DNA from 3 places in the Bacillus sp. M5A3_1b genome. Region 3 is predicted to be linked to each of the others. Evidence: riboswitches for the same ligand, from Rfam matches in the RefSeq annotation. Region 3 holds a riboswitch; each other region holds the start of a gene.

What was found. Region 3 has a riboswitch for S-adenosylmethionine ahead of ACLBWW_RS25620 (peptide ABC transporter substrate-binding protein). Riboswitches for the same ligand answer to the same signal wherever they lie in the genome.
Region 1: another riboswitch for S-adenosylmethionine. It lies ahead of ACLBWW_RS17895 (hypothetical protein); the one in region 3 lies ahead of ACLBWW_RS25620 (peptide ABC transporter substrate-binding protein).
Region 2: another riboswitch for S-adenosylmethionine. It lies ahead of metK (methionine adenosyltransferase); the one in region 3 lies ahead of ACLBWW_RS25620 (peptide ABC transporter substrate-binding protein).

What each region holds. Positions count from the first base shown of each region.
Region 1 is NZ_JBKEZY010000006.1:116,267-118,537, forward strand. Features, by position in the region: gene ACLBWW_RS17885 (ECF transporter S component) at 1-475, shown strand, start outside; gene ACLBWW_RS17890 (hypothetical protein) at 644-835, opposite strand; SAM riboswitch class I at 958-1,056, shown strand; gene ACLBWW_RS17895 (hypothetical protein) at 1,097-1,414, shown strand; gene ACLBWW_RS17900 (SWIM zinc finger family protein) at 1,668-2,057, shown strand; gene ACLBWW_RS17905 (NAD(P)H-dependent oxidoreductase) at 2,081-2,271, shown strand, end outside.
Region 2 is NZ_JBKEZY010000001.1:1,028,190-1,030,460, reverse strand. Features, by position in the region: gene pckA (phosphoenolpyruvate carboxykinase (ATP)) at 1-774, opposite strand, end outside; SAM riboswitch class I at 1,003-1,124, shown strand; gene metK (methionine adenosyltransferase) at 1,294-2,271, shown strand, end outside.
Region 3 is NZ_JBKEZY010000013.1:57,322-59,592, reverse strand. Features, by position in the region: gene ACLBWW_RS25620 (peptide ABC transporter substrate-binding protein) at 1-1,004, opposite strand, end outside; SAM riboswitch class I at 1,137-1,241, opposite strand; gene ACLBWW_RS25615 (aldo/keto reductase) at 1,395-2,228, opposite strand; gene proC (pyrroline-5-carboxylate reductase) at 2,230-2,271, opposite strand, start outside.

The sequences.
Region 1 (2,271 bases), on a different contig from region 3:
GTTTTCTCTTTTACCAAGTGTACAACCGACTTCTTTTGTTATTATCGTTTCTGCAATTGTGTTTGGAAGCGAAACTGGATTTATGATCGGGGCAACAGCGGCGATTGTGTCTAACATCTTTTTAGGGCAAGGTCCGTGGACGCCGTGGCAAATGTTTTCATGGGGTATGATTGGTTTTATAGCAGGCTTACTTCGTAATACGTTTTTAATGAAAAAGTTATGGGGGAGACTACTATACGGGTTCTTCGTGGGCTTTTTATTTGGCTGGATCATGAATTTCTGGGGGCTTCTCGGTTTTATACGTGAAGCAACGTGGGAAACAGTCATTTCGTATTATATCGCAAGTTTTTATTTCGATTTGAGCCATGCAATTTCAAATGTTGTGTTCTTACTATTATTTAGTACGTCTTGGATTACGATTCTTACGAGATTTAAAAAGAAATACGGCATATTAGATAAGCATAACATGGTATAGAAAAGCATACTCATATAAGGTAGGGTCGCGACTTACATATTCGTTTGCCTCTTTCATGCTTCTTACATATTGTAAGGAGCATTTTTCTGTATATTTTTTAATTATAACGGTAATAATTATGAAGTATGCCATTTGAAAAAACTTCCCACCTTATGATGGGAAGTTTTTTCAATCTTGTTCTAAAATATGAACCGTGTAATCACAACGTTGAATAGCTTGTTCGATCGCATAAAGTGATTGTTCAATACGAGCGCGATTAAAATCTTTTTCAACAGTCTGTAGCGCTTCTTCTAAACAATGTTTTGCTTCTTGTAATGATTGAAAAGAATTTTGGACATATCCGCGAGCATTTTCGTGCATTTCATAATCCTCCTTGCATATTCATATATGTATAGTATGAACAGTAAGGAACAAAATATAATTTGTTATATTTGTTTGACAATTAGAATGAAATTACGTATAGTAAGAATTAAGTGAATATTTTCTTATCCAGAGAGGTGGAGGGACTGGCCCGATGAAACCCAGCAACCGCGATGCAGGTGCTAATTCCAGCAGAACATATTTGTTCTGGGAGATAAGACGAAGATATATACGTAACTTCTTCTTATCGGAGAGGTTTTTTTGTTGCAAAAAAACCGATTACGAAAATTTATATTAAGAAGAAAGGGGTTGCGAAGTACTGTGACACTCGAAAAATACGTAAAACTGCGTAGTACAGTTTATGAATATATGATAGAGCAAGATAAGCCAATATCATTGTTAGATATTCAAGAACATATCGTTTCGCATCATGAAGGAAAATTCACGAAAAAGATGTTACATCAATTTTATTTATCAAGACTATTAGATGAACTGAAACTGGATGGGAAAATTACATTAGCTGATGAATATCTCTATACTGAAAAAGGGGTATTTTATAAGGCGGGAAAAGGGAGCTAAGCTCTCTTTTTTTGAAGTATGTAGAGTAAAAGACTGCTTAAGCAGCCTGATACAAGGGAATGGTGTTGAGTGTGTAGTGTCAAAGATTGAATGTGCCTGAAAGAGGCACTTCATATCGGCTGCAAATGAAAAGAGACACCTCCGCCGAATAGGTGTCAGTCGTTTTGTCATATAGACTTGCTATTTGACAGTTATTAGAATAACATGCAGGGGTTGTGGAAGTCAAAAGGGAATTAAAGGAAGAGGTGTTGTTATGTACGCTTATTTATTACAGGATATAACGAAATGGATTCCGAAATACATTGTAGATAGAGGATACGAATATTATGAAGATGGACATGTAGAAGATGTTGAAATACACGATAAGAAAATATTTGCTTTCGTTACTGGAAATGCAGGAAATTATGAAGTAATTATTGACCTTGAAGATTTTACAGAAAGTAGCTGCGAGTGTCCTTATGAGAATCTTTGCAAGCATATGGCGGCAGTTGTTTATGATATTCAAGGTGCTGGTGAAAGTACGGTAAAAGAGAAACTGAAAGATTTAGAAAAGGAAGAGTTACTTACAGTATTAAATCGTTTATTACAAAGTTCGAAAAACGTACAAATTGTAGAGAAGATGTTAAAGAAGGGGAAACTTTAACTTATAGAGGGAGTTGTTTTGTAGTGAATGTACTAATTGTATACGCTCATCCTAGTCCTTCCAGTTTTAATGCGGGGATATTAAAGCATGTGCAAAAAGGATTACAAGAAACTAATCATTCGGTTACGGTACTTGATTTATATAAGGAGCAATTTGATCCAGTCCTTGTATTTAATGAAGAGAAGAAAAGACGTGATTTAGTAAATGAAGAAGA
Region 2 (2,271 bases), on a different contig from region 3:
CCAACCATGCTCATCATCACCGATTAATTTACGGTGTGGATCAGCAGATAATGTTGTTTTACCTGTTCCAGATAAACCGAAGAATAGTGCTACGTCGCCTTCTTCACCTACGTTTGCAGAGCAGTGCATAGAAAGAATATCTTGTTCAGGTAGTAAGAAGTTCATAATAGAGAAGATTGATTTTTTCATTTCTCCAGCGTATTCTGTACCACCAATTAGTACGATACGTTTTTCGAATGAAACCATAATGAATGCTTCAGAGTTTGTACCGTCAACAGCTGGATCAGCTTTGAAATTCGGTGCAGAAACAATTGTGAACTCTGATTCATGAGTTGTTAATTCTTCTTCAGTTGGACGAATGAATAATTGATGTACAAATAAATTGTGCCATGCATATTCGTTAATAACTTGAATTGGTAGGCGGTAATTGCGGTCAGCGCCTGCAAATCCATTGAAGATGAATAACTCTTCTTTTTCTTTTAAGTATTCTAAAACTTTAGTGTATAATTTATTAAAATGTTCTTCAGAAATCGGTTGATTCACTGCTCCCCAAGCAATTTTGTCAGCAACCGATGCTTCTTTCACAATAAATTTATCTTTAGGAGAACGTCCTGTATATTTTCCTGTTGAAGCAGAAACGGCACCAGTAGAAGTTAATTTCCCTTCATTTCGCATTAATACTTTTTCCACTAATTGCGGAACACTTAGTTGAATCTGTGCATTGCTTCCGTTCAATAATTCGTGTAAACCAATTTGGACATTCACAGTACTCATATTTATATACCATCCTTTTCATTTAATGAAATATTTCTCGTAATCCCCAACAAGAGTATAACACAATTATATAAATAATGTATACTATTTATTTCTTTTTGTTTGTGTGAATGTATTATTTCCTTATTAATATTTCATTCCAGGCGTATTGAGAAAAACTTTCAGGAAAATGTGAATATTAATTGACAAATGAATATCATTTCTTTAGTATAGGTTGGGACGGATACTCTCTTATCCCGAGCTGGCGGAGGGACAGGCCCGATGAAGCCCAGCAACCTCACTTGTAGTGGTAAATACAGGTGAATAGGTGCTAAAACCTGTGCGAGGCTAACGGTCTCGAACGATAAGAGCAAAGGGCAAAAAGCAGTATGCAAGTAGCAAATTAAACCTTTCCTCTATGCAAAGTAGGAAAGGTTTTTCTGTATGCTTGTGTGGGAGAATAAATGTATGTCGCAGTTTGTGGCAAATTAAGGATGAGTTCCGTACAATATATACAATTACTGTAGGGAGGTTTACCACATGACAAAAAAACGTCATCTGTTCACATCTGAGTCTGTAACTGAAGGACATCCAGATAAAATTTGTGACCAAATTTCTGATTCAATTTTAGATGCGATCTTATCAAAGGACGCAAATGCACGTGTAGCTTGTGAAACAACTGTAACAACTGGTTTAGTATTGGTAGCGGGGGAAATTACGACTTCTACTTACGTAGATATTCCAAAAATCGTTCGTGAAACAATTCAAGGCATTGGTTACACACGCGCAAAATACGGATTCGATGCAGAAACTTGTGCAGTTTTAACATCTATCGATGAGCAATCTGCTGACATCGCTATGGGTGTTGACCAAGCGCTAGAAGCACGCGAAGGTCTAATGACTGACGCTGAGATTGAGGCAATTGGTGCGGGAGACCAAGGTTTGATGTTTGGCTTCGCATGTAATGAAACACAAGAATTAATGCCACTTCCAATCTCGCTTGCTCACAAATTAGCTCGCCGTTTAACTGAAGTACGTAAAGATGACACATTATCATACTTACGTCCAGATGGAAAAACGCAAGTTACAGTTGAGTATGATGAAAATGGTAAACCTGTACGTGTAGATACAATCGTAATTTCTACACAGCATCATCCAGATGTTACATGGGAAGAAATCGATCGCGATTTAAAAGAGCATGTAATTAAAGCTGTAGTTCCAGCAGAATTAATGGATGGAGAAACGAAATTCTTCATTAACCCAACTGGCCGCTTCGTAATTGGTGGACCACAAGGTGATGCTGGTTTAACAGGACGTAAAATCATCGTTGATACTTACGGTGGATACGCTCGCCACGGTGGCGGTGCATTCTCTGGTAAAGATGCAACGAAAGTTGACCGTTCTGCAGCATATGCAGCTCGTTATGTTGCGAAAAACATCGTAGCAGCTGGTCTTGCTGACAAAGCAGAAGTACAACTTGCATACGCAATTGGTGTAGCACAACCAGTATCAATTTCA
Region 3 (2,271 bases):
GAGCCGTCATTTAATAACGTATTTACAAAGGATTTTCGATCAATTGTTTGATCGATTGCTTGGCGTGCAGAAACGTTTTGAAGTACTTTGTTTTGTTGATTCATACGTAGAAACTGTACCCCTACGTTTGGCCGTTCTTTAAAGTTAGCATCCTTTTTATATTTATCAACGAAGTCAGATGTTAGTTTGATACGATCTAATTGTTTTGACTCGAATAAATTTACTTCTGTAGATTTTTCTTTTACGACGTTAAAATTGATTTCTTCCAGTTTGACAGTATCTTTATCCCAATAGGTAGGGTTTTTCTTAAATTTAAAGCTTTGCTCATGCTTCCAATCGCTTAGTGTAAAAGCTCCGTTGTACAAAATTGTATTGTCTTCTAACGCATACTTATCACCTTGTGCTTTAAAGAATTCCTCGTTAATTGGTAGAAATGTTGGGAACGCTGTTAAGCTTATAAAGTACGGAACAGGACGTTCTAATTCTACCTCAAACGTATGGTCATCAATTGCTTTTACACCAAGTTGATCGGCTGGAAGTTCTTTGTTGTTAATTTTTGTTGCATTTTTAATATCAAAGAATAGAAATGCATATTCAGAGGCTGTTGCTGGATCAACAGCTCTTTGCCAAGCGAAGACAAAATCTTTCGCTGTGACAGGAGTGCCGTTTGACCATTTTGAATCTCGCAGGTGGAATGTGTATTTCGTTTTATCGCCACTTACTTCATGAGATTTCGCAACGCCAGGGACAGGTTTGTTACCTTCACCAAGATTATACAAACCTTCAAATACGTTTCTCATTACTTGACCAGAATCAGTATCCGTAGCACGAGCTGTATCCATTGTTCGTATTTCAGTAGGTGAAGATAAGTTTAAAACCTGTTTACTAGGCGCCTCGTCTTTTGCATTTGCTCCGCTTGCTTCGTTTTTATAACTACCGCAACCAGTTAATAAAATACTTACTCCTACAACTGATGCAATACCGGGTACAAACTTCTTTTTCATTTGATTTTCCTCCTAAATAATTAAGTTTGGATGATGATGAGGGAAATGAAAAATAAAAAATCCCTCTTTTCATATTGAGAAAGAGGGATTTTTACGTACAAGTTATGCACCCGTATATAAACGAAGTCCCTCATTCTATCTTTCAAGCACAATGCTTGCAGGAAGTGGCACAGTATTCAAAATGAACCTGTTGCCGAGGTTTCAAAGGGCCAGTCCCTCCACCTCTCTTGATACAATGAGTAAACGAATAAATTTTATTAATTTTTGTGTTTCTTTGATAATTCAAAATCTTACACCTTGGATAACGAAGTGTCAACCAATTGAAATATAGTTTAAATTTTCAGTTTTATTTAACGAGAAAAACCACTGCATATGGCAGTGGTTTTTCTACTAGAAGTTAAAGTTATCTGGATCTGGACCAACGCGACGATCTTCATTTAGAGCTTGAATTGCTTTCATGTCATCAGCACTTAATTCAAAATCGAATATATTTGCATTTTCAATAATGCGATGTTCTTTAATAGATTTAGGGATTGTTACAACTTCATTTTGTAAATCCCAGCGTAAAATAATTTGTGCAGTTGATTTATTATATTTTGTCGCAATGTCTTGTAATGTGGAGTTATCCAATAGTTGTCCCTGCATTAATGGTGACCAAGCTTCAAGCTGGATGTTATGTTCTTTACAGAAAGCGTGTAATTCTTCTTGTGCTAAACGTGGGTGGTATTCCACTTGATTGACCATTGGCTTAATTTCAGCGATTTCAAATACGTCTTGTAAGTGGTGAATGTGGAAATTACTCACACCGATAGCACGAACACGGCCATCTTTATAAAGTTTTTCTAACGCTTTCCATGATTCAGTATATTTCCCTTTTACAGGCCAATGTACTAAATATAAATCTAAATATTCTAGACCTAATTTTTCTAATGTAGTTTCAAATGCTTGAAGTGTTGTTTCATATCCTTGATCGCTATTCCATACTTTTGATGTAATAAATAATTCTTCACGTGGAACACCTGCTTCACGGATCGCTTGTCCAACGCCTTCTTCGTTTTGATAGATTGCTGCAGTATCGATGCTGCGGTAGCCATTTTTTATTGCTGATTTTACAGACTCAATTACTTCTGAACCATCTTCTACTTTAAAAACACCTAAACCGAACCAAGGCATTTTTACACCGTTATGTAATGTAGTATAGTCTTTTAAACTTGTTAAACTCATATTATTTCCCCCTAGCTTTTTTGTTTGTTGCTTCTACTGCTTT